DNA from 4 places in the Leisingera sp. ABM4_101 genome. Region 4 is predicted to be linked to each of the others. Evidence: riboswitches for the same ligand, from Rfam matches in the RefSeq annotation. Region 4 holds a riboswitch; each other region holds the start of a gene.

Region 1 (7,374 bases), 2.4 Mb from region 4:
CCAGCGGGCCAGCGCCAGGGCTTCGGGCACCGCGGATTCACGTGTGACCGGCTTGCCGGCGTTTGCGCCGTCCGCGCGCAGAACCAGGGTTTCGCCGGCGCGTTCGATACGGATGTCGGCGGCGGTGTCTTGCAGGACGGGTTCGGCGCCGCAGTCGACAGCGAAGCCGAACTTGCCGGGCAGGGCAAGGTCCGTTGCCGCGGTTAGAGAGGCGCTCAGGTCTGTGGCGATAGCGTGGGTGTCGTCCCCTTCGCTCCAGAACGGAGCAAGCAGGACATTGCGGCGGGCTTCGGCCTGTGCGTCCGGGTCGATCAGGCCGAGATCGCGCAAACCTGCGATCAGCTCATCATGGGCGTCTTCGCGGATGCCGCGCATCTGCAGGTTGGCGCGGGCGGAAATGTCGAGGAGGCCGTTGCCGAACTCTTCAGAAAGTCTTGCGACACCGCGCGCCTGGCTAACGGACAGTTTACCGAGCGGCGCGCGCACGCGGACCACCAGCCCGTCGCCGGACATCATCGGGCGCAGGGCGCCAGGGCACCAGCCGTAGACCTTGGGGGCGGCGGCGGCACTCATGCGGCGCCCTCCAGCTCTGCCATGATCGAATTGCGCCGGGTGCTCCAGAGGCCTGCATCGAACAGAGCCCGGAAGCGGTCGCGCATGGCGGCGAGCGCTTCGGGGTTTTCGCGCTCCATGAACTCGACCAGATCGTCGCGGCCCAGGGTGGCCTCAAAATAGAGGTCGAAGAGATGCGGTTGCACCACCTGCGCCAGATGCGCAAAGGCGGCCATGTGGTCGAGGGTGGCAGCGACCTCAGCCGCACCGCGGAAACCGTGGGACATCATCGAGGTGGCCCAATCCGGATTGGCGGCGCGGGCGCGGGTGACGCGGGCAATCTCCTCGCCCAGCGAACGCGCCTGCGGCTTGTCGGGGCGGGTGGCGTCCATGTGGTAGAGCGCCGGGGCGGTCTGGCCGATACGGGCCATGGCGGCGGCAAAGCCGGCCTCATGCGCGGCGTAGTCGGAGGCGACCAGCAGGTCGGTTTCCGGCAAGTCCTGCAGGTGGACGAAGCTGTCGGCGCCTTGCAGGCGGGTTTCGAGCGCCTCACGGGCGTCGGTGATCGCGCCCTTGGCGTCGATGGCGTGGGAGGAAGCGTTGAGCCAGGCCTCGCCCGCCGCGGCACGGGCCTCGTCGCTGTAGTCATCCAGATGCGGGTTCATCGACAGGCCGTACTGGCCCGGTTTGGGGCCGAAGACGCGCGGTGTCTCGGTAAGATAGGGGTTGTCGGCCTGGGTCTCTTCGCGGTTTGCCAGCGCGGTGGCGGCGCTTTCGAACATCTGGGCGAGGCCCGGGAAGACGTCGCGGAACAGGCCGGAAACCCGCAGGGTCACGTCGATGCGCGGGCGGTTCAGCATGGAGAGCGGCAGCACGTCGAAGCCGGAGACGCGCTCGGAGCCTTCGTCCCACTTGGGCGCCAGCCCCGCGAGGTGCAGCGCCATGGCAAATTCCTCGCCCGCGGTGCGCATGGTGGCGGAGCCCCAGAGGTCGATCACCAGCCCCTTGGGCCAGTCGCCGTGGTCCTGGAGGTGGCGGCGCAGCAGCTCTTCCGCCAGTTTGACACCTTGCGCATGCGCCGCCCGCGACGGCACCGCCCGCGGGTCGGTTGTGAAGAGGTTGCGCCCGGTCGGGATCACATCGGCGCGGCCGCGGAACGGCGAGCCGGAAGGGCCGGGCGTCACGATCTTCCCGTCCAGCGCGGCGATTAGCCCGGCGCGTTCCTCTGCCCCGCATTGGCCGGTGCCGAAGATGTGCAGGCCCTCGCCGTACTGGCTTTCCTTGATGTCGCAGACAAAGGCGTCGATGCGGGTGATCGCCTCTGCGGGCGACGTGTCAGGGGTAAGGCCCAGGTCGGCCTCGACGCCGGTCCCCTGTGCCTCGGCGCGGATGTCGCCGATCAGGCGGTCGCGGCGGGCCGGGTCGAGGCCGTCGGCGGTGGAGTATTCGTCCAGCAGGCTTTCGAGCCGGGACATGCCCTCGGGCAGGTTGGTTTGCGCCAGCGGCGGCGGCAGGTGGCCGATGGTGACAGCGCCGATGCGGCGTTTGGCCTGTGCGGCCTCGCCGGGGTCGTTGACGATAAACGGATAGGCAACCGGGAGGGGGCCGGTCAGAACCTCGGGCCAGCAGGCGCCGGACAGAGCCACCGCCTTGCCCGGCAGCCATTCCAGCGTGCCGTGGGCGCCGATGTGGACCAACGCGTCGGTCTGGGCGCGCAGCCACTGGTAAAACGCCACATAGGCGTGGCGCGGGGTGCGGTCGAGGTCGTGGTAGTCGTCGACGCGGGTTTTGACCTCGCCGCGTTCGGGCTGCAGGGCAATCAGGGCGTTGCCTGCCCGCAGGGCCTTGAAGTGAAAGGCACCGTCACGGCAATCAATATCTTCCTCCGGGTCTCCCCAGGCCTCAGCCAAAGTGTTCTGCAGGTCTTGCGGCAGGGCGGCGAGAGCAGTTTTGTACTCCGTGAGCGGGACGCTTAGCGTTTCGTCCATCAGCCGCAGGCCGGTGTTTTCCTGCGGCTCAACGGTATAGCCTTGGTCCCAGAGCGTGCGCAGGATTTCGTCGCAGGACGCCAGCGCATCCAGTCCCACGGCATGGGCCAGGTTGTGGTCGCGGCCTGGGTAGGTGGAGAGGATCAGGGCAAGGCGCTTGTCTGCATTTGGAAGCTTGGCGAGGCGCAGCCAGCCTTCGAGGCGGTCCACAGCCGCCTTGATGCGGTCCGCGTCGGCGCGATGGGCAAAGCGGGAATACTGCAGGTCCGGGTCTTTCTTGCCTGGCGATTTGAAACTGACGACGCCGGCAAAGATGCGTCCGTCGACCTCCGGCAGCACCACATGCATGGCGAGGTCGGCGGGCGACAGCCCGCGGTCGGCCTCGGCCCAGTCCTTCTTGCGGGCGGTGGAGAGGGCGACCTGGAACACCGGGCAGCCGGTGGCGGAGAGCGGCGAGGCGCTGCCGTCTGTTCCTTGCGCTGAAAAGGCGGTGGCGTTGATGATGGCGGCGGGGGCCAGCTGCGGGAGTTTCTTGCGCAGCCAGTCCGCGGCAGAAGGCGCCTTGAGGCTGGCGGCAAAGGCGCCATAAGCGGCATAGCCGCGGGCGCGCAGTTCCGCGATCAGCGCATCCACCGGGGCGGTGTCGGCGGCGGTGAGGTAGGAGCGGTAGAAGCTCACCAGCACCAGCGGTTTGTCCTGCGGCGGCAGGTCGGCGAGCACGCCCTTGGCCGGGTCGTAGAAGCCGTGTTCCGGTGTCGTCTTGAGGCCGAGGACGGGGCCGGCGTAAAGCCCTGCAGCCAGCGACAGCTGGGCAAGTGCTGCCTGGGCCGCAACCGCACCGCCGGCGTCGCACAGGGATTGCAGGCGGCGCAGAGTGGAGACGGGCAGGGTGGACAGCTCATCAAGCCGCGCATCTTCGCGCCCGTCAGCGGGCAGGATCGCCAGCGCAATACCCTTGCGGCGGGCGAGGTCCTGCAGGGTGGCAAGCCCGTAGGACCAGTAACTTTCGCCGCCGATCAGGCGGACGAGGACGCCCTTGGCGCCCTCCAGTGTCTGTTCTGCATACACGTCGACCGACAGCGGGTGCTTGAGCGCCACCATGTTGGCGAGGCGCAAGCTGGGCAACTTGCCGCCCGCGCGGTGCCAGCCCGCCGCAAAGGCGCCGAGGTCGCTGTCGGAAAACGACAGCACCACAAGGTCCGCAGGCGTCTGCCCAAGGTCCTGCGGGGTATCGGTCTCGTCAAGGCCGTGGCTTTCGCGGAAGACGACGTGCATCAGATTTTGCCTTTCCCAGCCAGCAAAATGGAGTCCCGGGGCGCAAGCCCCGGATCGCGCCCGACCCGCCCCCATGGGCGGGCGCGATTGCGCCCACCCCGGGACGGGCGCGATCCTTTCCGCTCATGAAAATTGCGGGTCAAGAGCATGCTTCAGGCCCCCAGCTCGGCGCGGATGGCCTGTTCGTCGATGTCGTCATGCTCGGCGATGACCACCAGGGCGGTCTTGCGCGGCTGCGCGCCCCAGGGCTGGTCGTATTGGGCACGCAGGCGCTCGCCCACGGCCTGCACAAGCATCCGCATCGGTTTCCCCTCCACCGCGACATAGCCTTTGACGCGCAGGATATTGCGCTCGCGGGCGAGTTTCACGATGGCATTTTGCAGCGCTTCTGGATCGGAGACTTCGCCCATTTCGACAACGATGCTTTCAAAATCGTCATGCTCGTGGTCGTGATGGCCGTCGTGGTGGCTGGGGCGGGCGTCCAGATCGTCCTCGGCAGCCGCCTCGAGCCCTAGGATGATGCGCGGGTCGATGACGCCTTCGCTCATCGGCAGGATCGGCAGCTTGCGCGGCGCCTCGGCCTCGATCACGGCGCGGGCCTTCTCGACGCCTTCGTCGCCGGCCAGGTCGGCCTTGGACAGGAGCACGATGTCGGCGCAGGAGACCTGGTCTTCGAAGACTTCGCTGAGCGGAGTTTCGTGGTCCAGGCTCTCATCTGCTTCGCGCTGGGCGGCAACCGCGTCCAGATCGGGGGCGAACTGGCCTTTGGCAACGGCCTCTGCATCGGCCAGCGCAATCACGCCGTCAACGGTGATGCGCGAGCGGATCGCGGGCCAGTCAAACGCTTTCAGCAGCGGTTTGGGCAGGGCCAGGCCGGAGGTTTCGATCACGATGTGATCCGGCTTTTCCGGCAGGTCCATCAGCTGCTCGATGGTGGGGATGAAGTCATCGGCCACGGTGCAGCAGATGCAGCCGTTGGCCAGTTCCATGATGTTCTCGGCCGGGCAGTTCTCATCGGCGCAGGACTTCAGGATGTCGCCGTCGACACCGGCGGTGCCGAATTCGTTCACCACAACCGCCAGGCGCTTGCCCTGCGGGTTCTGCATCAGGTGGCGGATCAGGGTGGTCTTGCCTGCACCGAGGAAGCCGGTGATAACGGTGACGGGGATCTTGTTGAGATCGCTCATGATTACTCCTCGGAAGGGAAGGCGGCCGGCGGGATGCGGGCAACGGATTGTTTGCGGAATGCGGTGGGGCGCTCGCGCCAAGGCACAAGGCCGTCGGTTGTGGCGGCATAGGCGGCTGTGCCTGCCAGGATCTCAGGGATATGCTCTTCCGGGTCCATGTCGCCGTAGACATAGCTCCAGCGTTCCTCGCCGCCGGTCAGCAGCACGGTGCAGCTTCGCGAACAGGCCGACAGGCATTTGACGCCGCGCAGCGTTACGCCCTCGGGCATGCCGGCCTCTTTCAGCGCATCATGCAGCAGGGTGCCGGGGCGGGTTGCCTCGGGATCGGCGCCTTCGTTGCGGCACGTGAGGCACACGGTCAGCGTGACCGGTCCCGGTTTGCTGGCGGGGGTGCCCGCCTGATCGTCAGCCATCAGCGCGTCTCCTGTCGCGGCAGGGCTTGCGGGATGGCCGAAAAGGAACTGTCTCGTGCCAGCCCCTCACCCGGTCGCAGAACACCCCGTCTGCCCGTTGATCTCTCTCCTGCTGGCAGGTCTCCCGGCTTGCGGATGCCAAGGCGTTCGCCTTGCCGGCCATCCTGCCTTCCCGGGATATCTCCCAGTGGCATGGCGGCCTCATCCGGTCACGGTCGCGGGGGCGGCTGTGCTTCAGCCTGAGCAGGCCTTCACATTCCCTCTTCGCCTGTTTTCACAGGAACCAGCGGAACCCCCTTGCGCTATGGCGGGCTTCTTTGTCAAGACATGGGGTCAAACAGCTGGAGAGCCCCTATGAGCGAAAAGTCTGAAACCGGCATTTCAGAAGAAGAAGCCGCCCGTCACGCCTCGAAGATGGCTAAGAAGAAGGCGGCGCGTGACCGGATGATGAAGACCAAGGAGGGCGAGAAGGGACTGATCATCGTCCACACCGGGCCGGGCAAGGGCAAATCCTCGTCGGGGTTCGGGATGATCATGCGCTGCATCGCCCATGGGATGCCGTCTGCGGTGGTGCAGTTCATCAAGGGCGCCTGGCAGACCGGCGAGCGCACTCTGATCGAGGAGAACTTCAGCGATCTGTGCCAGTTCTACGCGATGGGCGAGGGGTTCACCTGGGAGACCCAGGACAAGGCGCGCGACATCGCTGCCGCCCAGAAGGGCTGGGAGAAGGCCAAGGAGATGATCCTGGACGAGCGCAACACCATGGTGCTCTTGGATGAGATCAACATCGCGCTGCGCTATGAATACCTGGACCTGGAGGAGGTGCTGGAGTTCCTGGTGGAGCAGAAACCGCCGATGACCCATGTGGTGCTGACGGGGCGCAACGCCAAGGAGGAGCTGATCGAGATCGCCGATCTGGTGACCGAGATGGGCCAGATCAAGCACCCGTTCCGCGCCGGGGTGAAGGCGCAGAAGGGTGTGGAGTTTTAATCTCTTACAGGCGGCAAAAGGCGGCGAAAGGCGGCAAATCCGATCGGGCCTGAGGTTTTGCGCTTTGCTTTGCAAATCGCCGGGGGGCGGGGGCGCTGCCTGCGGCAGCGCCCCCGCCCGGCCCAACGCTTTTCAGGGAACCTCTGGTTCCTTGAAAAGGGGCGGGAGTGCCCCCCCCCGTGTCTTGATGCCCCGCCTGCCTCCGCGCTTAAGCCCCTCCGCGCTTAAGCCGCCAGCCTCGCGGCTTTCTCGCTGATATAGGCATCCACCGCGGCGCGCTGCGCCTTATCCAGGCGCAGGCCCAGCTTGGTGCGGCGCCACAAATAGTCGTCGCCTGCGCGCACCCATTCGCGGGCAATTGCCCAGTCAAGCTCGCGGGCAGTGATGGTGGCGCCAAAGTCCCGGCCCAGATCACCGGCGGACTTGGCATCGCCCAGCACCTCCCAGGCCTCCAGCCCGTAAGCGCGGATCAGCCGGGCCGCCCAATAGGGCGTCAGGAAAGGGTATTCCTTGGCGAGCCGGGTTTTCAGCTTTTCCACATCCTCCACCGGGAAATCACCGCCTGGCAGGGCCGCGCCTGCGGTCCAGTCCGCGGGCAGCTGCGGGAAGACTTCACCGATCTTCGCCAGCGCCGCCTCGGCCAGCTTGCGGTAGGTGGTGATCTTACCGCCAAAGACATTCAAGAGCGGCGCCTGCGCCTGATCCAGTGTCAGCACATACTCGCGGGTCGCCGCAGTGGCGGAGCTGGCGCCGTCGTCATAGAGCGGGCGGACACCGGAATAAGTCCAGGCAATATCCTCGCGGCGCAGCGGCTGCTCGAAATATTGCGACGCGAAATCAATCAGGTAGTCCTGTTCGGTCTCGGTGCATTCAGGCGCCGTGTCCGGATCCGGATGGTCGGCGTCGGTGGTGCCGATCAGGGTGAAATCCTGCTCATAGGGAATGGCGAAGATGATCCGCCCGTCGGTG
Region 2 (7,374 bases), 540 kb from region 4:
GATCCTAACAGTGATAGGGAACGGCTGAACCAGGGCCTTGACTGCCTTGGCTTTGGTCTCAGGCAAGGTGAAACGACAGAAACGGGTCCGCGCCGTTTGCGCCATGCATCCAGCGGGCCTTGATCCCGAAGATTTCGGACACCGTTTCCGGGGCCAGCGCCTGCTGCGGCGGCCCCAAAGCGGCAAGCCGCCCGTTTGACAGCACCGCCACCCGGTCGCAGGTCATTGCCTGGTTCAGATCGTGCAAGGCGACCACTGCGGTCACTTTCAGGTTCCGGATGCATTCCAGGATCGACAGCTGATGGTGGATATCCAGATGGTTCGTCGGCTCATCCAGCAGCAGCAGCCCCGGCTGCTGCGCCAGCGCGCGCGCAATATGCAGCCGCTGCCGCTCGCCGCCGGAAAGGGTGGCCCATTCGCGCTGCGCGAAACTCTCCATTTCGACGGTGCGCAGCGCCTTGTCCACCAGCGCCGTGTCCCTGCCGTTCCAGGGCTTCAGCGCCGACAGCCAGGGCGTGCGCCCCAGTTCCACTACTGCCCGCGCAGTGATCCGCTCGGCGGTATCCGACTGCTGCTCGACAATGGCGATCCGCCGGGCGATCTCACGCCGGTTCAGCCGGGCCAGCGGCTCTTCCGCAAGCAGAACCTCGCCCTGCGACGGCCGTGCCAGGCCGGACAGCAGCCGCATCAGCGTCGACTTGCCAGAACCGTTCGGCCCCACCAGCGCCAGGGTCTCGCCCGGCTGCACCGCCAGCGACACGTCCCGCAGCAGCTGCTTGCCGCGCACGGAAAAGCTCAGGTTGCGGGCCTCGATCTTCATCGCGGCCCCCTCTGGCCGCGCACCAGGATGATGGCAAAGGCCGGCGCCCCGATCAGGGCAGTGACAACCCCGATGGGCAGCACCTGGCCGGGGATGATGATGCGGGACACGATGTCGGCAGCTATCAGAAAAACAGCGCCCGTCAGCGCCGCAGCCGGCATCAGCCTGCGGTGGCTGGGGCCTGCCAGAAACCGTGCCGCATGTGGGATCACAAGGCCTACAAAGCCGATGGAGCCGACAATCGACACCATCACCGCGGTCATCAGCGCGGTGGCAAAGATCAGCACCACCTGCACCCTGCGGACGGGAATGCCGAGCGACGCGGCCGAATCGCTGCCAAAGGTGAAGGCGTCGAGCGCCCGGGCATGGAACCGGCAGATCATCCAGCCCGCCAGCGCCAACGGCACCGCCAGCCACACATCCGGCCAGCGCACGCCGCTGAGGTTGCCCATCAGCCAGAACATGATGCCGCGGGCCTGATCGGCATTGGCGGATTTGGCAATGATGAAGGCGGTGAGCGCATTGAACAGCTGCGAGCCTGCTATGCCCGCCAGCACGATCTGCGCTGCAGCCGCGCGGCTGCCCCCTGCCCCGGCCGCCCGCGCCAGGATGGCCACAAATCCAAAGGCCAGCAATGCGCCGTTGAAGGCGCCAAAGGGCAGCGACAGTGCACCGCCGCCCAGCCCCGCGATGGTGACCGCAACCGCCCCCGTAGAGGCACCGGCTGAAATACCGAGGATGTAGGGGTCTGCCAGCGCGTTGCGCAGCAGCGCCTGCAGAACCACGCCCGTCACCGCCAGAGCTGCCCCGCAGGCCGCAGCCACCAGCGCCCGCGGCAGCCGGTAGCTCCAGATGATGCCCTGATCCACCGGATCCACCGGCAGCCCAGCACCCGCCAGCTTGTTGGCCAGAACCGACAGGACAAGGTCAGGCGCAAGCGCGGTCTCGCCGATCATTGCGCCTGCCAGAACCGCCGCAGCCAGCACCGGCAAAGCCAGGCAAGCGCCCCGGACGCTTTGCCACGCTAGTGCGGCGGCTGCGCTCATTCGCCGTTGCCGATCGCGCTGAGTTCAGCTGCCAGGTCCTCCAGCGCCGGGATCGCGCGGATGGTGGCATCCATGGCCTGGGCATCCATCACCACGATACGGTTGTTCTTGACCGCGTCCATCTGGCTGGCGACCGGGTCATTGCGCAGGAAGTCCAGCTTTTTCTCGTAGTCATCCGCGGCAAAGCGGCGGCGGTCCATGCGGGCAATCACGATCACCGTCGGGTTCGCCTTGGCGATGGTTTCCCAGCCAACGGTCGGCCATTCCTCGTCCGTTTCGATGACGTTCTTCAGGCCCAGCTGCTGCATCATGTAGCCCGGCGCGCCCTTCTGGCCGGCCACAAATGGATCGCTCTCCATTTCCGGCGAAGAGAACCAGAACACGGCAGAGGCGCCGTCCAGTGCAACCTCCTGCGCCTTGGCAACAGCAGCGGCTTCGCGCGCCTTGTAGTCGGCAACCAGTTCTGCGCCCTTTTCAGCCTCGCCAAAGATCGCCGCCAGTTCCTCGATGCCCTGGTAAAGGCTCTCGGTGGTGAACATCTGGGTCCTCGTGCCGTCACCGCCGGTGGTGTTGTCTTTGCCGACGCAATCCGCGGGCATCACATAGGTCGGGATGCCGAGGTCATGGAACTGCTCGCGCTTGGCAACGATACCTTCGGGGCCGACATGCCATTCATACTGTGCCGCGACCAGACCGGGGCGCTTGGCCACCACGCTTTCAAAGCTCGGGTCGTTGTCTGCCAGGCGTTCGACCTTGTCGTTCAGCTCAGCATATTCGGGCAGCACATCGTTGAACCAGACCGAGGTGCCCAGCACCTTTTCGCCCAGGCCCAGCGCATAAAGCACTTCGGTGGCGGCCTGGCCGACGGTCACGGAGGAGGCAACCGGCGCCTCGAATGTGACGGTCTCGCCGCAGTTCTGAATGGTCAGCGGAAAGTTTTCGCTGGCGGCGGCAGCCTGTGCAGCAGCAACGAAAGAAAGGCCCATCAGGCCGGAACGCAGAAACATGATTTCGATCTCCATGTGTCAATGACCGGAGAACGGGTGAAAGGGTATTGACCGCTAAGGCAGGAGGTCAGCCCCCCATCGCGTCACCGTCCAGCGGCGGCGCATCTTACCGGCAACCTCCCCGGACAACCCCGTCCGGTGTGCTTCAGTTTTCACCGGCAGGTCTCCTGACTGGCGGGTCATTGCCTGCGCCGTCTTCCCGGGCCGTTGAGGTCCAGTGACATCATGGCGCAGCACTCGCCGCCTACAGTTGCGGGGGCAGTTCCGTTTGGCGCCGGTTGGCGCCGCGGATTCCCTCTTAGCCCTTTCGGGACCGGTAAATCGCCCGTAGCGCATCGCTTCCGTTGCGGCAAGAAAAAGTTGCGGTCCCTGCCACAATCCTGCGGGCAAAACATCTTCGCCCCCGGTGGCGTCTACCGGCCATTGAGTGATGCGATCTTATTGGTATCCTGTGAGCCGTATGACCCGGCCCCGTCTCCATATCCGTTCCGCTGCGGCAGCTGACCTGCCGCAAATCGCTGCCTTGCATACAGAGAGCTGGCAGTCCGCCTATGCCGGTGATTTCCCGCAGGCGCGGCTGCACGGGGAGATTAGCAGCCAGCTTTTGCGCAAATGGCAGGCTTACCGGCCGGAACCGGGGGATATTCTTTTGATCGCGGAACACGCCGGACACCCCGCCGGGCTGCTTGGTTTTTGCGCCGTCTGGTGCCGGCCGGAACCCTATCTGGACAATCTGCATGTCTCTCCGGCGGCACAGGGGTCAGGTGCTGGCAGCAGCCTGTTCCGGGCCGCGGTGCAACAGTTGCTTTCCAAGGACCAGCGCAGCCTGTCCCTGACTGTGTTTCAATCCAATCAGCGGGCACGGGCGTTTTATGCAGGGCTGAACGGCCAGGAGACCGGCACGCTGGAATTGGATGTTTTCGGCACCCTGATCCCCAGCGTTACAGTCACTTGGCCGGATCTCTCCCAACTCCCGCTCTAAAACCGCGGCCTACCCCGCCGCCGCCGCCCGGCTGCCCCTCTGATCCGCTTTCAGTCCAGCCCTTCATAGCGGGCATTGGCCTCTTTCAGCGTAGCCTTCAGGCCCTTCTCGATCGTCGATTTGGAAAACGCTTCATATTCCGGGACCGGCTGGGCGCCCATGATTGCAACCTGCTCCAGGTAATAGTCCGTGGCTGTGCGCAGGCCCTGCATCTCATAGACACGGTTCAGGTACATCTTGTGCATCCACTGCATCTCGCGCGGCATCCGGGCCATCAGCAGCGCCTTCTTGCGGGTGGCCTCTTTCAGCTGTTCCAGCGGCACCACATCAGTGATCAGCCCCATTTCCTTGGCTTCCGCCGCGGTCAGTTCACGGCCCGTCAGCAGCAGGTCCTTGGCAGTTTTCATATTCACCAGCCAGGGCAGGAACATGCAGTGGCCGGAGATGCCGTATCGCACCTCGTTATAACCAATGCGGGTATCATCAGAGGCGATGGTGATGTCGCAGAACAGGCTGAGTTCAAACCCCTTGCCGATGGCGATGGAATTGACGCTGGCAATGACCGGCTTGGTCACTCGCCAGGGGGTTGTGAATTCCTCGAACTGCTTGAAGTAATGGGCGCGGTATTCATAAATCGAGGTCCGGTCCTCCTCCGCGTCTTCATCCAGATCATGCCCGGCGCAGAAGCCGCGGCCGGCGCCCTGGATCACGATCACATTGACATCGTCATCGGCATCGGCGCGCTCCAGCCCGGCTTGCAGTTCGGCAATGAGTTTCAGGTTCATCGCATTCAGCTTTTCCGGCCGGTTCAGGGTCAGCCAGCAGATATGGTCGGCGTCGACCTCGTAGATCAGATGGGTGTAGTCGGTCATGGCTCAGCCTTTCAGGGTCAGGACCGCGTCGGCAACCACCGCGCGGGTTTGGGTGAGCAGCAGCGGGTTCACTTCCAGCTCTGCAATTTCAGGGTGATCGGCAGCAAAGGCGCAAAGCGCCTCGATGGCGTCCAGCGTTGCGGCGAGGTCTACCTCAGGCCGTCCCCGGTAGCCGAGGATCAGCGGCGCCAGCTTCAGGCCCCGCAAAGCCGTTTCGATATCCGCACGCGGTGCGGGCAGGATCAGGGTGGCGGTGTCCTGCATCAGCTCCACCGCGATGCCGCCAACGGCCAGCGTCAGGGTGAGGCCGATGTCCGGCACATGGCGGATGCCAGCCAGCAGCTCTCCGACTGGATCCTGTATCATTTCCTCGATCAAGAAGCCTTCCGCCACAAGCCTTTGTTCAGCGAGGCGTTCTGCCATGGTACTGATTGCAGCAGGCAGGTCTTCCGGCGCGATGTTCAAAGCCACAGCGCCCGCCTCTGTCTTGTGCAACAGCCCCGGCACGATGGCTTTCACCGCGCAGGTGCAGGGGATTTCCACCAGGTTGTCCGGACCAAGTACAACCCACTGGCGCGGCACGTCCAATCCCGCTTCGGCGAGACGGGTTTTCGCCTCCGCTTCACTCAGCGTCCTGCCAGGCTGATAGGCCGGGCAGTCCTCAGCACACAGGAGCATCGCTTCGGGATCCATTCTCTCCCGCATGGCGCCATAGCGCGCCGCATGGGCAACCGCCCGCAAGCCATCCTCGATCCCCTGCAGCGGCGCCATACCGCTGGTGATCATCCGCTCGCGGGCTTCACGCGGCAGCGCCTCGGCCAAGGTGTTGACGAAGGCCGCCGGGCGGCCGCCCTTGGCCTCGGCCAAGGCGCTGGTGGTGGCATCCCAGGTCGACATATCCCAGCCGCCTTCGGGCGGGTAGCACATCACCTGGGCAAAGAGGTCATACCCATCCTGCGCAAAGGCCTGGTAGATCGGCAACTGATCGCCTTGCGGCCAGCCATGGGCATCGGAGATATCCAAGGGGTTCGCGGGCCCCACATAGGCAGGCAGGGCCGCATCAAGCGCGGGCGCGGCCTCTGCCGAGGGCGGTAGCATCTGCAGCCCCGCCTTTTCGGCAATATCGCCGCCCAGCACCGCATAAGAGCCTGAGGAGGTGATAAATCCTGTCTTCATACCCTTTGGAATGGGCGTGAAGCTCAGCATCTTGACGGTTTCGATGGCTTCCGAGGGCGTCGTTACTTCGATCCAGCCAAAGCGGCGGAATAGGGCCGAAGCCACCGCCGCATCGCCCGACAGGGACGCGGTATGGGATTGCGCGGCACGGGTACCTGCCTCGCTGCGACCGCCTTTGATGGCCACCACCGGAATGCCCTTGCGCGCGGCCTTGGCAGCGGCCTGCGAGAGCTTTGCAACATCGGCGATGCCCTCGAAATAGACATTCACCGCCGTTACCCGGCTGTCATCCAGCACCGCGTCCAGCATGTCAGCGACGCTGACCATCGCCTGGTTGCCGAGCCCGATCATATAGGCAATGGGCTGCGAACGGTCGGCGCATCCCAGGTCGCTCAGGTAGGCGCCGCCGTTGGAGATCACCGCCACCCCTTGCTGCGGCGCGTGATTGCCGAAGTGATCCATCATGAAGGCGCTGCCATCCAAGAAATTGGCGATACCGGGGCAATTGGGGCCGATCACCGGCATATCTCCGGCTGCCTCGATCATTTCCGCCTGCCGCGCGGCGCCATCGGCGCTTTCGGAGAAGCCGGAGGTGATGCAGACCATCCCGCCGCAGCCGTTCCCGGACAGGGCGCGCACGGTTTCGATGACCGCCTCCTTGGGGATCACCAGGATGGCGAGATCCGGCACCCAAGGCAGTTCCGCAGTCGAGGGCACGCAATCCAGCCCGGCAATCTTTGCCCGCTTGGGGTTCACAGCCATGGCCTCGCCAGTGAAGCCATTGGCCTTCATGTACTCAATCGCAGGCGCTATGCCGCCGCCGCCAAACCAGGCCACGCGGGCCGGGTCCAGCATCCGTTTCAAACGCTCCGCTTTGGTCACAGGCTGTACTCCGCCACTGGTTCGCCCAGCACGTCCGAGTTGACCTCAACGCCAAGGCCAGGCGCGCAGTCCTCCGGCACCTTCACGCGGCCGTTGACCACCGGGAACGGGTTCTTCACCACCGGCACCGCGGGCAGGTGGTAGTCATAAAGGCCAAAGGTTGCCGCCGCAGGCAGCCCCTGCGCCAGGTGGGACACCGCAGCCAGCGTCAGGCCGGTGCCATAGAAATCCTCGATCCGCATCGGGATGCCAAGGCGCAGGCCGGTTTCTGCCAGATGGCGGTGCTCGGAGATGCCGCCGGTGCAGCCCATCTTGAGCACCGCGGCATTGATCACCCCATCCTCAGCCGCGCGGATGAAGCTGTCCTGATCCTCGATCGCCTCGTCCAGCATCAGCCCCAGTCCCGTGTGACGGGCAACGGTGCGGCATTGCTCGTAGGTTTCGCAGGGCTGTTCGATCAGCGGCGCCAGGTCACGCACCAATGGCATCACCTGCATTGCCTGATCGACACTCCAGGCACGGTTCACGTCGAACCAGCAGCGCTCATCCTCGCGCATGGCCTCTTGGCAGGCGCGGATGCGGGCGACCT
Region 3 (7,374 bases), 230 kb from region 4:
GCAGGATCATATCCATCAGGTCCAGCACCCGGCCGCGGTCGGCAAGGCCCAGCATGGCGCGGACCTGATCGGCTGTGGTTTCACCAGCACCATGGGAAATCGCCTGATCCAGCAGCGAGGTTGCATCCCGCGCGGAGCCTTCGGCGGCGCGGGTGATGAGGGCCAGCGCGTCCTCGGCAATCTCGGCACTTTCAGCCGTGGCGATCTTGCGCAGGAGGGCAATCATCACCTCCGGTTCGATCCGGCGCAGGTCGAAGCGCTGGCAGCGCGACAGCACCGTCACCGGCACCTTGCGGATCTCGGTGGTGGCGAAGATGAATTTCACATGCGCCGGCGGCTCCTCCAGTGTCTTCAGCAGCGCGTTGAAGGCGGAGGTCGACAGCATGTGGACCTCGTCGATGATGTAGATCTTGTAACGGGCCGAGGCCGCGCGGTATTGCACCGAGTTGATGATTTCGCGGATGTCATTCACACCGGTGCGCGAGGCCGCGTCCATCTCCATCACGTCGACATGGCGGCCTTCCATGATCGCCACGCAATGCTCGCATTTGCCGCAAGGGTCGGTGGTGGGGCCGCCCTGGCCGTCCTCGCCCACGCAGTTCATGCCCTTGGCGATGATCCGCGCGGTGGTGGTTTTCCCGGTGCCGCGGATGCCGGTCATGATGAAGGCCTGGGCGATACGGTCAGCGGCAAAGGCGTTTTTCAGGGTGCGCACCATGGCGTCCTGCCCCACCAGATCGGCAAAGGTTTCGGGCCGGTATTTGCGGGCCAGAACCTGGTATTGCGATTGGGTGGTGCCGCTGGGAATGTCGTTCATGGTGTCTCGTGCCGGATTCGGTGTGCGGGGGTCCCGCGTTCCGCGCAGGGTATTGAAGCGCAGCCGGTTCGTCCACCGCAGAAGGCAGTAAAGCCAGGGCTGCAAAAGCGCTTTGGCTTTCTGCGGTTAGCGGCTAGTCTGGAGGGAAGGGGGAAATGCGGGGGAAGTGCAGGGGCGCGGCGTCCAGGGAGGCGGTATGCAAACTGAAGACACTTCAAAGCCAGCGGTGCAGGAGACTGCCGCGCTGGCCGGCCTGACCATCCACGCGCTGTCAGCGGGCGGCGGCATTCTGGCGCTGTGCCGGCTGCCGGGCGGCGCCGGCGATTACCGCAGCGACCTGATCCAGATCTATCAATGGAAGCCGGGGCTGGTGATCTCGATGACCACCGAGGCTGAGCATGTGGCCGCCGGAGTGCCGCGGCTGGGCGTCGACATCCAAAGCATGGCCTGCCGCTGGCTGCATTTGCCGGTGCCGGATTTCCAGGTGCCGCCACCGGCAGTGAATGAAAAATGGGCCGCCGCCAGCCAGTCGGCGCGGCAGGCGCTGGCAGGCGGCGGCCGGGTTCTGGTGCATTGCAAGGGCGGCTGCGGGCGCTCCGGCATGGCGGTGCTGCGGCTGATGATCGACTGCGGCGAGGACCCGGTCCAGGCGCTGGCGCGGCTGCGCTCGGTGCGGCCCTGTGCGGTGGAGACCGAGGCGCAGCTGGATTGGGCCTGCGCGGGGCAGGGTGTCAAACACTGAGGGCAGCGCCTGACCCTGGGTGGGTGCGAAGCGTCCTCCCGTTTTGCCGGAGGCAAACCTTTGGTTTGACGGGGAGGGGCGGACGCTGCCCGGCGGTGCCGCCGGGCGGATCACTCGCAGTCTGGAATTCTTATAGCGCCAGCATTTGCTCTGCCTGATGCGCCTCTGCCGTTTTCGGCAGCGCCTCCATCAGCGCGCAGGGGCGGGCATCCAGTTGCGAGGCGGCAAAGCCGGTGCCGTCGCGGCTGAGGATCGCATCGGCGAACCGGTCCAGGCCCTCGCGCGGGGCCTCTTCCCCGACACCGCAGAACAGCCGGATCCGGTCATGGCTGGCTACGAACTGCGCCGGGCAGTTGCGCGGGCAGCCGTCCAGCGCGCTGGTGCCGGTGATTTCAAAATCCTCCTGGGTCAGCGGCTTGGCCTTGGTCATCGCCTCGGCCAGCTTGGCGATCATCCGCTCTGCCGCGGGGCAGGGTTTCCCGAGGTATTTGCAATCCGTTGCCGCATAGAAATGCGTCTGGTCCGTCCACATCATGTTTGCGCCCTCCGCGCGTGGTGCGGGGAGTTCTGGGGACAAGAGACCGGATGAGAAAGCGGAAAGCCCCGCGGTGCCATCAGACCCTGTCCGGACACCCCGCCCGGGTTCGAGTTTCATATCCGATGGCAGGTCTCCTGACTTGCGGGTCGCAGCTTTCCCGATCCTTCCCGGCCTCTTTGAGGGCCAGTGGCTCTATCGGGGTCGCTCGCCGCTTACAGTTGCGGGGGCAGTCGCGGAATTGGCCTTGCGCAGGGCGGGGCCGCACCGTGTTCCCTTTTCATCCCGGACACAAGATTCTGTGGCGCGGGAACCATCGGCACAATCGGTAGCGGTTGGATCCCTGAGTTGTCAATCGTTTTTCTGCAGCTGCATTGGGTTTGGCTGGGGTCTGTGCATCTGCAGGTGCAGCCCCCGGATCACATCCGAATCGCGCCGCACCCGGGCCAGCTGCCAGCCGCCTTGCAGCAGGATATAGAAATTCTCGGCAGCGGCGCGGGCCTCAGCCTCAGGCAGGCCCAGGCGCCGGGCATGGGCTGCGGTCCCGGTGATCCAGCCCTCGAACAGCTTGGCGGCGTGCTGGTGGAAAGCCTCGTTCTCCGGCCCTTCGAACAGGGTGGCAGAGACCGGGCAGCCGCTCCATTTGCCCTGTTTGTCGAACAGTTTCGCCAGCTTGTAGCAGACCGTCTTGGCGCCGTCCTGAAAGGTCGGCGCAGGGGTGAAGGAAGCGTCGATCAGTGCTTGCATCTGCTCTGATGCCCAGTCCGCTGCGGCCAGCGCAAGGTCCGATTTGCCGTTTGGGAAATGGTGGTAGAGCGAGCCCTTGGGCGCCTCCGCCGCGGCCAGCAATTCTGCCAGGCCGGTGCCGCTGTAGCCCTTGTTGCGGAACAGCCCGGCAGCCGCGCGCAGCAGCCGCTCGCGGGTGGGGACGGGGCCGTCCGGGGCGGCAGAAGGTGTCGTCACGTCAGTCATGACGGCAGGTTGACAGCATTAGACCGATTGGTCCAGAGGTGGAGTGGACCAATTGGTCTAGGAGGGTGCCATGCTCGACAGCCATGCAGAACAGACGGCAGATATCCGGGTGCAAGAGCTGCGCTTTGCCGCTGGTGAGGCGGTGCTGGCCGGGCGGCTGTATCACCCGGCGGGACCGGCCCGGGCAGCGGTGGTGCTGAATGGCGCAACCGGGGTGCCGCAGGGCTATTACCGGCATTTCGCGCGCTGGCTGGCGGCAGAGCGGCAGATGGCTTGCCTCACTTTTGATTACCGGGACTTTGGGGCCTCGGCGCGTATGCACCCGCGCCGGTCACAGGCCACCATGGCCGAGTGGGCGCTGGCGGATCAGCCAGCGGCCAGCAAAGAAATGCAGCGGCACTATGCGGGTGTGCCGTTGCTGGTGATTGGCCATTCGCTGGGGGCAATGCTGATGCCCCTGCAGGATGGCCTGACGGACGTCGCCCGCATGATCGTGGTCGCGGGCGGCTTGGTGCATCACCACGATCATCCCTGGCCCTACCGCGCGCTGGCGCTGGCCTTCTGGTTCGGCCATGTGCCGCCGCTGGTCCGTGCCTTGGGCTATCTGCCCGGGCGCGCGGTGGGGTTCGGGGCCGACTTGCCGGCCGGTGTCTACTGGCAATGGCGGCGCTGGTGCACCACGCCGGGCAGCTACCTGCCGGAAACCGGCACCACGCTGCCGCAGCCCCGCTGGGCGGAAACCGGCATCCCGGTGGATCTGTTTGCGATGGCGGATGACGACGTGGTGCCGCCCGCGGCGGTCTGGCGGCTGGGCGATGTCTTTGGCGATGTGCCGCAGCGCCGTGCGGTGCTGGACCCGCAAAAAGCTGGCGTGCAGAAGATCGGCCACCTTGGCGCCTTTGCCCGCGCCAATGCCGCGCTGTGGCCGCGGCTGGTGCCGCAGGCCTGACCAGGACTGCCTCAGGCTGTCCGGCTTAGGCGTTCTTCAGTCAGGCGGGCATAATCGGCCAGCCGCAGCTTGAAGCGGCGGTTGAGATTGCTGCGCGCCAGTTTCAGCGATTGTATCAGCAGCCGCCCGGTCAGGGTGGAGGGCGCCAGTTTCAGCTGCGCTGACATCCGGGTCCGCTGCGGCGACAGCGCCAGCAGCTCAATCTCCATCCGGCCGTCGATACCGCTGCCGCCGCCTGTCAGGGCCATCCCGGTCACGGGGGAATAAGAGGCCAGCGTCAGCCGCACGTCGCGCTGCTTGCCGCGGAACCTGAAGCTCAGATCCCAGGCCAGCCCGTTCTCAGGATGCGCAGGGTCGCCGGTGCGCTGCACCTGGATGCCGCGGCGCAGGGCGGAGCGTTCCAGCAGATCGAAATCGGAGATCGCGCCAAAGACGTCGGCAATCGGGGCTTCGATATCTTCTTTGCTTTTGAATTCCATGGATGCCTGCCTCTGCTGCGCGGCCATTCTGCCGTGCTGTTTGCGGCAATATGCAGCTTAGTCCAGCGTGTCTGCAAGCCAGTTCTTGAGCAGAAAATGCGCAATTGCGCCTTTTCGCGCCGGTTTCAGAATAGGATGTCCGCCTGCAAAGGCCGTCATCATGTCCTGGCGGCTGACCCACATGGCATCCTCGATTTCCTCCGGGTCGATGGTGATCTCCCGGCTCAGCGCCTCACCCGCACAGCCGAACATCAGCGACATCGGAAAGGCCCAGGGCTGGCTGGACAGATAGCTGACCGCGCCCACCTGCACGCCGGTTTCCTCCAGCACTTCGCGGCGCACCGCGGCCTCCAGCGTTTCGCCGGGTTCGACAAAGCCCGCCAGCAGCGAATACATCCCCTCGGGCCAGCCCGGCGAGCGGCCCATCAGGACGCTGCCGCCGTGGGTGATCAGCATGATCACAACAGGGTCGGTGCGCGGGAAATGCGGTGCCTTGCAGGACGGGCAGACCCGCTGCCAGCCGGCCTGCGCCAGATCGCTCGGCGCACCGCAGCAGGCGCAGAACCGGTGGCTGCGGTGCCAGGCCAGCAGGGCCTTGGCGGTGGCCGCCAGTTCCGCTTCCAGCGGGGTGAGCCGGGTCATCACCCGGCGCAGTTCGGCAAAGACATGGGCGGGCGGCAGATCCGGGTGCTGCTGCTCGCTGGCATCGGCAAAGCTGTTCAGGGCTTCCTGGTCCAGCGCTTCGGGCTGCCAATGGCTGATATCGCAGGCAAAACAGGCGGCGCCTTCGGGGGCCAGCCCCAGAAAGACCGCGCTGCCCCGGTTGTCCGCCGCCAGCGGATGCGTCGGTGCAGTCCAGGCCAGGCCGCAGGGCAGCTCTGCCTCGTCTGCGCGCAGGGTCAGCGGCTTGCCGCGCCACATCAGCAGCACCTGCGCCCGCGGGCTGTTCCATGCCGCATCCAGGGCTGTGCTGTCCGTGCGCAAATGCGCCGCCCGGTCCAATCCGCCGCCGCCGCCGAAAGTCACCTGTTCTGCGCGTTTCATGCGGGCTCTCCTCTGGCTGGCGGGGGCTTGCCCCCTTGCAACGGACGGCGATGCGCCATCCATGACAGTGTGCCGCAGGGCTTGCCAGCGATTGCCGCGGATCCGTGCTTGCCTGTCACCATGCCGCCACACCCATGCCGCATCCGGACAGGGTTTTCCCCGCAGAACAGGGCGCATCTGCCCGGCTGCCGCAGCGTCAGCAAAAAAAATCAAAAGCCGCACAAAGGTTTCTTTGCAAATCGTTAAAACGCTGATTCAAATAGCCGCAAATCAAAAACGGCGCCACAGGGCGCGGAAGGAGCGGCGGACAAACGGTGTCAGCAGAATTCGCGACATGACAATCGGGGCAGAGGCCTCTGACGCGCAGGGCGCCGGGCGGTTGCATGTGCTGGCCACAACGGACCTGCACTGCAATCTGCTGAGCTACGATTACTACGCCGGCAGGGCCGGTACCGCCATCGGCCTGTCGCGGGTGGCGACGCTGATCCGCCAGGCCCGGTCTGAGGCCGCCGCGGCGGGCGCTGCCTGCATTCTGGTGGACAACGGCGACGGGTTTCAGGGCGCGCCGCTGGGGGATATCCTGCCGGAGTCCGCGGGGCCGCATCCGCTGGCTCGTGCATTCCAGTTTTTGGAATATGACGCTATCGGGCTGGGCAACCACGACTTCGATTTCGGGCTGGAGGCGCTGGCAGATGTGCTGGCGGATATGCCGTGCCCGGTGCTGTGCTCCAACCTGGCCGCGGCCCGGCCCGGGCTGCAGCTGCCGTTCCGCCCGTCCGCGGTGCTGGAGCGCGCGGTGCCGGGCTGCCCGGGCTTGCCGCCGGTGCGGATCGGTCTGCTTTCGGTGCTGCCGCCGCAGACGCTGACCTGGTGCGGCCCGGCGCTGCAGTCGCAGCTGGTTGCCTCCGGCATTCTGGAAAGCGCTGCCGCCCAAGCCCGGGCGCTGAAGGCGCAGGGCTGCGATCTGGTGCTGGCGCTGGCCCATACCGGCCTCGGCAGCGAAGATGGGTCCGGCAGCGGCGAAAACGTGCTGGGGCCGCTGGCTGCGCTGGACGGCATCGACGCGGTGGTGGGTGGCCACACCCATCTGACCTTGCCGGACCCCCGCCATCCCTTGACCAAGCCGGCGGTGATGCCTGGCGCGCATGGCTCGCATCTGGGGCTGCTGGAACTGGAGCTGGAGCACACCGCCGCCGGCTGGCGCCTGGCTGGCGGTGCGGCGAGCCTGCAGCCGGCGGCGGAGCAGGCCGGGGGCGCGGCCCGGCCGCTGGCGGATGAGGACGCGGGTTTCGTGCAGGCGCTGGCCGCAGATCACGCGCGCACCCTGGAGCGGATGGGCGCACCCGCCGGCTACAGTTCGGTGGCAATGCATTCCTATTTCACCTTCTTTGCGCCTGACCGCGGGCTGGCGCTGGCGGCCTGCGCCCAGGCGGCTGCGGTGCGGCAGCTGCTGCGGGGGACCGCTGCGGAAACGCTGCCGCTGCTGTCCGCGGCCGCTCCCGGCAAGTTCGGCGGCCGCTCCGGCCCGCAGTTCTATACCGATATCCCGGCCGGGGACCTGTGCGCCCGCAATATCGCCGATCTGCAAGTGTTCCCGAATGAGCTGCGGGCGGTGGCGGTGACCGGCAGCCAGCTGCAGGACTGGCTGGAGATGTCGGCAGGGCTGTTCAACCGGATCCCGCCGGGCAGCGGCAGGCATTTGCTGGCGGACCCGCAGCGTGCGGGCCATAACTTTGATGTGATCTTCGGGCTCAGCTACCGGATCGACCTGTCGCAGCCGCCGCGGTTCTCGGCCGCCGGCGACCGGATCAATCCGCAGGCGCAGCGAATCACGGA
Region 4 (7,374 bases):
CCGCGATGGTCATCGGCGCCCTGCCGTTCTCGCTGGTGATGGTGCTGCAATGCGCTGCCCTGGTGAAAGCGATCTACAACGACGGCCGCCGCGAACAGGCAGGCGTCGCCACCACCGTGACACAGGAGCCCGCTGAATAAGGCATCTCCCCGGGAGCGGCGGCCAGCGGGCAGGGCTGCCGTTCCATCCTCCATACTGCTGCCCGCACCCTTTCCGGCGCTGAGCACAGCAACAAAGGAAGCAAAATGACCCAATACTACAACAGGGAAACCCTCCACCCGGCCATCCGCATGCATGCGGAGGAAGCCGCGCAAGGCAAATTGGACCGGCGCGAATTCCTGAGCCGCGCAACCGCGCTTGGCGTGACTGCCTCTGCAGCCTACGGCATGATCGGCCTCAGCCAGCCGGTGCAGGCCGCGGCCAACCCGCAAGCCGGCGGCACCATTCGCATTCAGCAGGTGGTGCGCGCATTGCTCGACCCGCCGCTGTTTAACTGGCCGCAGCTTGGCAACCTGGTGCGCGGCTACCTGGAGTACCTGGTGCAATACAACGCCGACGGCACCTTTGAACCACGCCTGCTGGAAAGCTGGGAGGTCAACGAGGACGCCACCGAATACCTGCTGCACATCCGCCCCGGTGTGAACTGGAACGACGGCCGCGGCACCCTGACCGCCAAGGACGTCGCCTATAACTTTGCCCGCTGGTGCGACGGCAAATGGGAAGGCAACTCAATGGCGGCCCGCATGGGCTCGCTGCAGAACGAGGCCGGCGACGGCCCGGCCGAGGGCGCGCTGGAAGTGGTCGATGACCTGACCCTGAAACTAAAGCTCACCCGCCCCGACATCACCATCATCCCGGCAGTCACCGAATACCCCGCAGCCATCGTGCCGGACGGCTGGTCCGGCGATCCGGGCGCCGATCCGGTCGGCACCGGCCCCTACAAGCTGGTGGAATACGAGGTCGGCGTGAAGGTCGCGCTGGAGAAGAACACCGATCACGAATGGTGGGGCGAAGGCGCCTATCTCGACCGGATCGAGTTCATCGACTTCGGCACCGATGCCTCCACCCACCTGTCGGCAGCCGAGGCCGAGGAAATCGACATGACCTACGAGACCGTGGGCGAATATGTCGACATCTTCACCTCCATCGGCTGGAACGTCAGCAAATCCGTCTCCGCCAATACCCTGGTGCTGCGCACCAACCGCGACGCCATCGTGGACGGGGCAACCCCTTACGCTGATGCCCGCGTCCGCCGTGCCCTGGCGCTGGCCTGCGACAACGCTGTGCTGCTGGAGCTGGGCTATGACGGCCGCGGCACCCTGGCCGAGAACCATCACGTCTGCCCGATCCACCCGGAATACGCCGACATCGGCGCGCCGGTGCGCGACGCCGAAGCCGCCCGCAAACTGATGGAAGAGGCCGGCATGCTTGATTTCGAGCATGAGCTGATCTCAATCGACGACGACTGGCGCCGCAACACCACCGACGCGCTGGCGGCACAGATGCGCGATGCGGGCCTCAATGTGAAACGCACCGTGCTGCCCGGCAACACCTTCTGGAACGACTGGGACAAATACCCGTTCAGCTCCACCGACTAGGGCCACCGCCCGCTGGGTGTGCAGGTGCTGACACTGGCCTACAAGACTGGAGTTGCCTGGAATGAAACCGGCCTCGCCAGCGCCGAGTTCGACAGCATGCTGGAGGCCGCCTCGGCCATTGCCGATGCAGACACGCGCCGCGGCCATATGGAGAAGATCGAGCAGTTCATGCGCGACGACGGCACCGTGATCCAGCCCTATTGGCGCTCGCTCTACCGCCACGCCCGCCCGGGCATCATCGGCGCCGAAAGCCACCCGATCAACGAGATCCACGTGCACAAGCTGGCACTGGAAGCCTGATCAATCTGCAAATGAATGGGCGCGCGCCGGATCCGGCGCGCGCCCTGTTTCTTTAGATGTCCACTTCAACCCGGCCAATCGGGTTGGAGCAGCAGGCCAGGATATACCCCGCCTCCACATCTTCCTCCGAGATGCCGCCATTGTGGACCATATGCACCTCGCCCGCGGTCTTCTTGACCTTGCAGGTGCCGCAGATGCCAAAGGTGCAACCCGACGGGATGTTGAGGCCCGAGGCCTTGGCCACCGCCAGCACCGTGTCGGTCTCGGTGCAGGTCGCCATCACGCCCGACGCCGCAAAGCTGATCTCGGCAGTTGCGCTTTCTTCCGGAACCACATCGTCCAGCTCCGGCGCATCCGCCTCAGTCTCGACCGGCGCGCCAAAGCTTTCCTGGTTGTAGTTCTCCATGTCAAACCCGAGACCGATCAGCATGTCGCGTACCGCCTGCATGAACGGCTCCGGGCCGCAGCAGTAGACCTCACGCTCCAGATAGTCGCCGGCAATCAGGCCTAGCATGATCTGGTTGAGCTGCCCGCGGTAGCCGGTCCAGACCTGATAGGGGTCATCTTCCTCAACCACGAAGTTCAGCTTCAGCCCCGGCACCCGCGACGCCATGCTTTCCAGCTGCTGGCGCGCGATGATCTCGCTCGGGCGCTTGGCGCAGTTGATGAAGCAGACGTCAGGCGACTGGCCGCGGTCGAACAGATACTGCGTCATCGACAGGCTGGGCGTGATGCCGGAACCAGCGGAGATGAACAGGAACTTGCCGTTCGGCCGCTTGGGCAGGGTGAACACGCCTGCCGGGCCAGAGGCCCGCAGGAACATGCCCGGCTTCAGGTGGTCCAGCATCCAGCGGGTGCCGATGCTGTCGGCCTGCGCCTTGACCGTCACCGAAATCGACAGCGGCCGCGACGGCGAGGAGCTGATCGTGTAGGTCCGCCAGACAGTCTCCCCCGGCACCGGCAGCTCCAGCGTCAGGAACTGGCCCGGCTGGTACTTGAACCACGCGCCAGACGGCGCGCGGAAGCTGAAGGTGGCGGTGTTCGGCGCTTCCGGCACAACAGAGACGCATTCCAGCATCTCGTCGTCCTTCCACGCCAGGGTTTCGTCCAGCGTCTCGAAATTGGCCTGCAGTCCCATGCGCTTACTCCGCCGCGATCAGGTGGCGGCCAGTCAGGGCGCGCATCAGATGATCGGCATACCAGTTGGAGAACTGGATGACGCCGCTTTCCTGCACTTCCGAGTACGGACCGGGCTCATACGCGGGCGAATTGATGCCGCGCTGATTGTCCTCGACCACGATGCGGTCTTCGTCGTTGGTGGCAATCCAGACCTCAGTGAGGCGCTTCAGGTCGTAATCCTGCCCCTCGACCGCGTCCTTATGCACCAGCCATTTGGTGGTGACTTCGGTCTCAGTCGGGCTGATCGGGGTCACACGGAACACGATGGAATGATCCGGCAGGAAGTGGTTCCAGGTGGTCGGGTAGTGGAACTTCAGCAAGGTGCCCGCGTCCGCGAACGGCACCCGGCCCAGCTTCCTGGCCACAGCCGCCTTGCCGTCCAGGGTATAGCTCTCGGCGCCCTCGTTCAGCGGCATCCGCGCCAGCCGGTGCTGGCCGCGCGCGTCGATGGTAAAGGCCGACGGAACCCCCGCCGCCTCGATCCGGTCGAAATGCTTTTGCAGGTGCGCCGGTGTCTCGCCGCCTTCGATGCCGGTCACCGACGGGTCTTCCGGGAAGGTCCGGCACAGCGAGGGGTGGTTGCCGCCGCAGTGATAGCACTCGCGGTTGTTCTCCCAGACCAGCTTCCAGTTGCCGTTCTCGATGATCGAGCTTTCATAGGCGACCTTGGCGTTACCCAGGTCATGCGGTTCCAGATACGGACGCGCCACAGCGGCAAAAGCGTCAAAATCCGGCGCCTCATCCGCCAGGCAGATATAGATCAGCCCAGCCAGATCGCGGCAATGCACCGGCTTCAGCCCGTGTTTGGAGGCATCGAAATCCGGCCCCATGTCGCGCGCCCACAGCAGCGAGCCATCCAGCTCATAGGTCCACTGGTGATAGGGGCAGACCAGTTTCGGCGCATTGCCTTTCTTGGCTTTGCACACAACCGAACCGCGGTGGCGGCAGGCGTTGTGGAAGGCACGCACTTCGCCATCGGTGCCGCGCACGATGATGACATTGTAGGACCCCACCTGATGGGTCACGTAATTGCCCGCCTTCGGGATCTCGCAGGCCGGAATGGCAAACAGCCACTCGCGGTAGAAAATCTGGCGCATGTCCAGATCCAGAACCCCCGGATCGGTATAGAACGCCTGTTCCAGGGAATAGTTTTTCTGCCGGCCCATCAGCTTGGCCAGAATCTCGCTGTCCTGAAGCATCTGCTTCTCTCCTTTGCCGCATCCCCGCGGCGTCTTGGCTGGGTGCAGGCATGGGAAGAGAGATTGCAGGCCACGCGCCCGCAACCGCCCGACCGCCGCCCGCGGTTGACGTGTTTTCATGGCAAGGCTGGTTTCCGGACTGTCCCGGGGCCGCGTGGCGGCGGAGCCTGGCACCTTCCCGAAGCATGCGCCTCAGTGGTCTTTGCCAGGCCTGACCCGGGGTCACCGTTGCGGGGGCAGTGCCGGAGTTTCACCAGCTTCCCAATTCTCCGCCCCGAAAGGCGGCACCTTGCTGAGATGGAAAATGCCCGATCACGGGCCGGTCGGCGAAAACAAATCCGACCCGCCGAAACCGGAAAAAGACATGCATGTTTGCCGCTCCAAACCGCACAGGGATGTCCAGAATCTCAAACCGGCACTCGCCAGCCTGTTTGCGGCAAGCGCTTATCTTTCATGCGTTTACCCGTTGCCTGCTGCCGCGAATCGATTCGCGGACACCCGAAAATGCGCCGGTCACTTGGAACTGGAACCACGATTAACTATATGCCGTATAATTAATTGCAACTCAGGAGAACCAGATGACCACCGGCCACGTTTTCATCGCCACCAGCCTCGACGGCTTTGTGGCCCGCCAGGACCACTCGCTGGATTGGCTTTACAAACAGCCTGTTGCCGAAGATGACGATGGCGGTTTTGCGGCCTTCATGGACAGCGTCGATGGGCTGGTCATGGGAACAGGATCATTCCGCACCCTGCTGGGGTTTGATGCATGGCCCTACGCCAAACCGGTTGTGGTCCTCAGCAGCAGCCTGAGCGAACAGGACATTCCCGAGGAGCTGAAGGACAAGGTGCGCCTCAGCACCGCTACACCCGCAGACCTTATGCAGGAACTGCAGGAAGAGGGCTGGAAACGCGCCTATATCGACGGCGGCCGGATGGTGCAGTCCTTCCTGCGGCAAGGGCTGATCGCAGATCTGACCATCACAACGGTTCCGATCCTGATTGGCAGCGGCATCCCGCTGTTTGGCAATCTGGAGCGGGACATCGACCTCCAGGTGGCAAGCTCCCGCACCCTGCCCACCGGCATGGTCCAGACCACCTTCCAGGTGGCCTGATCCATGCCCCCGCGCATGGGGCGCCCTCCCCGGGGCAGCCGGGCTCTCAGCAAGGATGATGTATTGAAAAAGGCCCAGCAGCTGCTCGATGAGGGCGGCAGCAAGGCCCTCACCTTCAAGGCACTGGCAGAGGCGCTTGGCGTCACTCCGATGGCCGTTGCCCACCACGCCGGCACCAGGGACGAGATGATTGCATCTCTCGTCGCCATTGCGTTCGAAGGTGCTGACGCACCATCAGAGGAGGCAACCCCCAAGCTGCGGCTGCGCGGCCTGATGACCCGCTATTGCGCCCAGGTCACCCGGCACCCGGAGCTGGCGAAATGCATCCTGGAAAACCCATCCCTGATCGGCGCCTCCCTGACAAGGCTGACGCAGCACATCGAGGCGGAAATTGCAGCCGCAGGCGTGACCGGCGCAGAGGCCCGCACCCTACTCTGCCTGCTGGTGGATTACACACACGGCTTTGCCTTTGCCGCCGCTGCGGCACCACGCGGGGCGCTTTCGGATGACGACTTCACCCCGGCACTGGACTGGGTGCTCGACCGGATCGAATAAAAAACGCGGGCCATTCAGGCCCGCGCATCCGCTTGTGTCTTCCGGAACCGCCCATCCAGCGACCCCCTCTCACTTTGATTTCCAGGTACCCAGCCAGCGCCGGAACCGCCCCTTGCGCTCGGCAATCGCATCGCCGGCCGCATACAGGCTGTCTTCGGCGCTTTCGATCATCGGGTCGATCCGCGCCTGCCGGAACCGGCGCCAGCGCACATAAATCGCCCACAGGAGCGCCGCCAGCAGCACCAGGAAGATGATCGAGAACCAATTGGTCGGCTTGTCCTCCGGCCCCGCCACCGGCTTGATCGTCACCGCATTGGGGAAGATCGACAGGAACTCGTTGCGCCAGCCGTAATGCATCACCGCCACCCACTCCGGGTTCGCCTTGGTCGAGATGCTGTCATTGGCGTCCGTATAAAGGTTCGCGGTGTCGAACTTGAAATAGGGCGGCCAGTTCCAGCCGGTGTCCTCGTTACGGTAGACCATGTTGCGGCCGTTGGCGCGCACCGCCTGGATGAACTGCACATCCCGGTTGATCAGCTGCGCCGACTGGTCGTCCGGCTTGGACCAAAACACCCTGGTCCAGTCGTTCAGCTCCTGCCGCTCCTCATAGGTATTGACGATCCGCACCACGTCATACTGCGGCAGCGTATAATGCAGGTAGGCGCCGAACAGCACCCAGAAGGTAATCAGGAAAGCCCATTTGATGAAACGCATGGGGTGGACCTCACATGAAGTTAATGACGTAGATCAGGAGCGCCAGCGCCCCCAGCGGGATGATATAGACCAACAGGATCAGCTTGCGCCGGAACGAGTTGTCGTACTGCTTCAGCCCTCGCTGGATGAAGGCCGCGCGGTCGCCGGTCAACCCCTTCTCTTTCCAGCGCCGCTTCAGCTTCAGCCGCCGCATCTCGCGCGAGTAGAGCGACACCGCGGCATAGACCACGGTCAGCACCACCAGAAGGATCAGGATCAGGCGGATAAATCCGAACATCTCAGCACGCCTCCTGAGCTTGTGCACGTAACATAGGTTCGCGCCCGCCCATGGGGGCGGGTCGGGCGCGAACCGGATCGCAAGCGGTCCGGGAAGAATTAAGTTGCTCCAATAGGACCACCCTATCGCCCCCGCACCCGGTTCACAGCCCCCCAGGGGCCGACCCGCTCAACCATCCCCTTGCGCCGCACCCGCGGCAGCCGCCCCTCCATATCCGGCTCATGCCCGAACAGCGCCTCCCGCGCGCCGGCCTTGTCCACCGCATATTCCCGCGCCAGGAACTCCGCCGAATAGGCCTTCTTGGTTTCCGGCCAGCCGCGGTACTGGCTGTAAAACAGCTCCTTGTGGCAAATGAACATCTGGCGGAAATCATGCGGGCACAGCTCCGCCAGCAGCATGTTGACCAAATCCCGGTCGGCCGTATCCGCCGCCCTGAG

The links. A riboswitch is a leader RNA that binds a small molecule or an ion and turns the genes downstream of it on or off. The one in region 4 is predicted to bind cobalamin.
Region 1: it holds a riboswitch for cobalamin, as region 4 does, so the genes downstream of both, ACXAEK_RS20010 (DUF1636 family protein) here and ACXAEK_RS07940 (aromatic ring-hydroxylating oxygenase subunit alpha) in region 4, are expected to answer to the same signal.
Region 2: it holds a riboswitch for cobalamin, as region 4 does, so the genes downstream of both, ACXAEK_RS10625 (ABC transporter substrate-binding protein) here and ACXAEK_RS07940 (aromatic ring-hydroxylating oxygenase subunit alpha) in region 4, are expected to answer to the same signal.
Region 3: it holds a riboswitch for cobalamin, as region 4 does, so the genes downstream of both, ACXAEK_RS09070 (hypothetical protein) here and ACXAEK_RS07940 (aromatic ring-hydroxylating oxygenase subunit alpha) in region 4, are expected to answer to the same signal.

What each region holds. Positions count from the first base shown of each region.
Region 1 covers NZ_JBSWTV010000002.1:3,854,200-3,861,573, reverse strand. The annotation lists gene cobG (precorrin-3B synthase) at 1-573, opposite strand, end outside; gene cobN (cobaltochelatase subunit CobN) at 570-3,815, opposite strand; gene cobW (cobalamin biosynthesis protein CobW) at 3,968-5,002, opposite strand; gene ACXAEK_RS20010 (DUF1636 family protein) at 5,005-5,415, opposite strand; cobalamin riboswitch at 5,513-5,718, opposite strand; gene cobO (cob(I)yrinic acid a,c-diamide adenosyltransferase) at 5,770-6,405, shown strand; gene glpD (glycerol-3-phosphate dehydrogenase) at 6,630-7,374, opposite strand, start outside.
Region 2 covers NZ_JBSWTV010000002.1:1,956,740-1,964,113, reverse strand. The annotation lists gene ACXAEK_RS10640 (AMP-binding protein) at 1-28, shown strand, start outside; gene ACXAEK_RS10635 (ABC transporter ATP-binding protein) at 59-820, opposite strand; gene ACXAEK_RS10630 (FecCD family ABC transporter permease) at 817-1,866, opposite strand; gene ACXAEK_RS10625 (ABC transporter substrate-binding protein) at 1,863-2,873, opposite strand; cobalamin riboswitch at 3,014-3,206, opposite strand; gene ACXAEK_RS10620 (N-acetyltransferase family protein) at 3,334-3,855, shown strand; gene ACXAEK_RS10615 (enoyl-CoA hydratase/isomerase family protein) at 3,906-4,727, opposite strand; gene ACXAEK_RS10610 (acetate--CoA ligase family protein) at 4,731-6,785, opposite strand; gene ACXAEK_RS10605 (mandelate racemase/muconate lactonizing enzyme family protein) at 6,782-7,374, opposite strand, start outside.
Region 3 covers NZ_JBSWTV010000002.1:1,642,444-1,649,817, forward strand. The annotation lists gene ACXAEK_RS09060 (DNA polymerase III subunit gamma/tau) at 1-817, opposite strand, end outside; gene ACXAEK_RS09065 (protein-tyrosine phosphatase family protein) at 1,014-1,559, shown strand; gene ACXAEK_RS09070 (hypothetical protein) at 1,690-2,094, opposite strand; cobalamin riboswitch at 2,205-2,427, opposite strand; gene ACXAEK_RS09075 (TetR/AcrR family transcriptional regulator) at 2,446-3,066, opposite strand; gene ACXAEK_RS09080 (alpha/beta hydrolase family protein) at 3,137-4,015, shown strand; gene ACXAEK_RS09085 (SRPBCC family protein) at 4,027-4,494, opposite strand; gene nudC (NAD(+) diphosphatase) at 4,552-5,538, opposite strand; gene ACXAEK_RS09095 (5'-nucleotidase C-terminal domain-containing protein) at 5,873-7,374, shown strand, end outside.
Region 4 covers NZ_JBSWTV010000002.1:1,413,653-1,421,026, reverse strand. The annotation lists gene ACXAEK_RS07955 (BCCT family transporter) at 1-140, shown strand, start outside; partial or broken gene ACXAEK_RS07950 (ABC transporter substrate-binding protein) at 246-1,898, shown strand; gene ACXAEK_RS07945 (FAD-binding oxidoreductase) at 1,951-3,036, opposite strand; gene ACXAEK_RS07940 (aromatic ring-hydroxylating oxygenase subunit alpha) at 3,041-4,276, opposite strand; cobalamin riboswitch at 4,385-4,583, opposite strand; gene ACXAEK_RS07935 (dihydrofolate reductase family protein) at 4,855-5,391, shown strand; gene ACXAEK_RS07930 (TetR/AcrR family transcriptional regulator) at 5,455-5,946, shown strand; gene ACXAEK_RS07925 (DUF1523 family protein) at 6,016-6,660, opposite strand; gene ACXAEK_RS07920 (hypothetical protein) at 6,671-6,937, opposite strand; gene ACXAEK_RS07915 (DUF6638 family protein) at 7,060-7,374, opposite strand, start outside.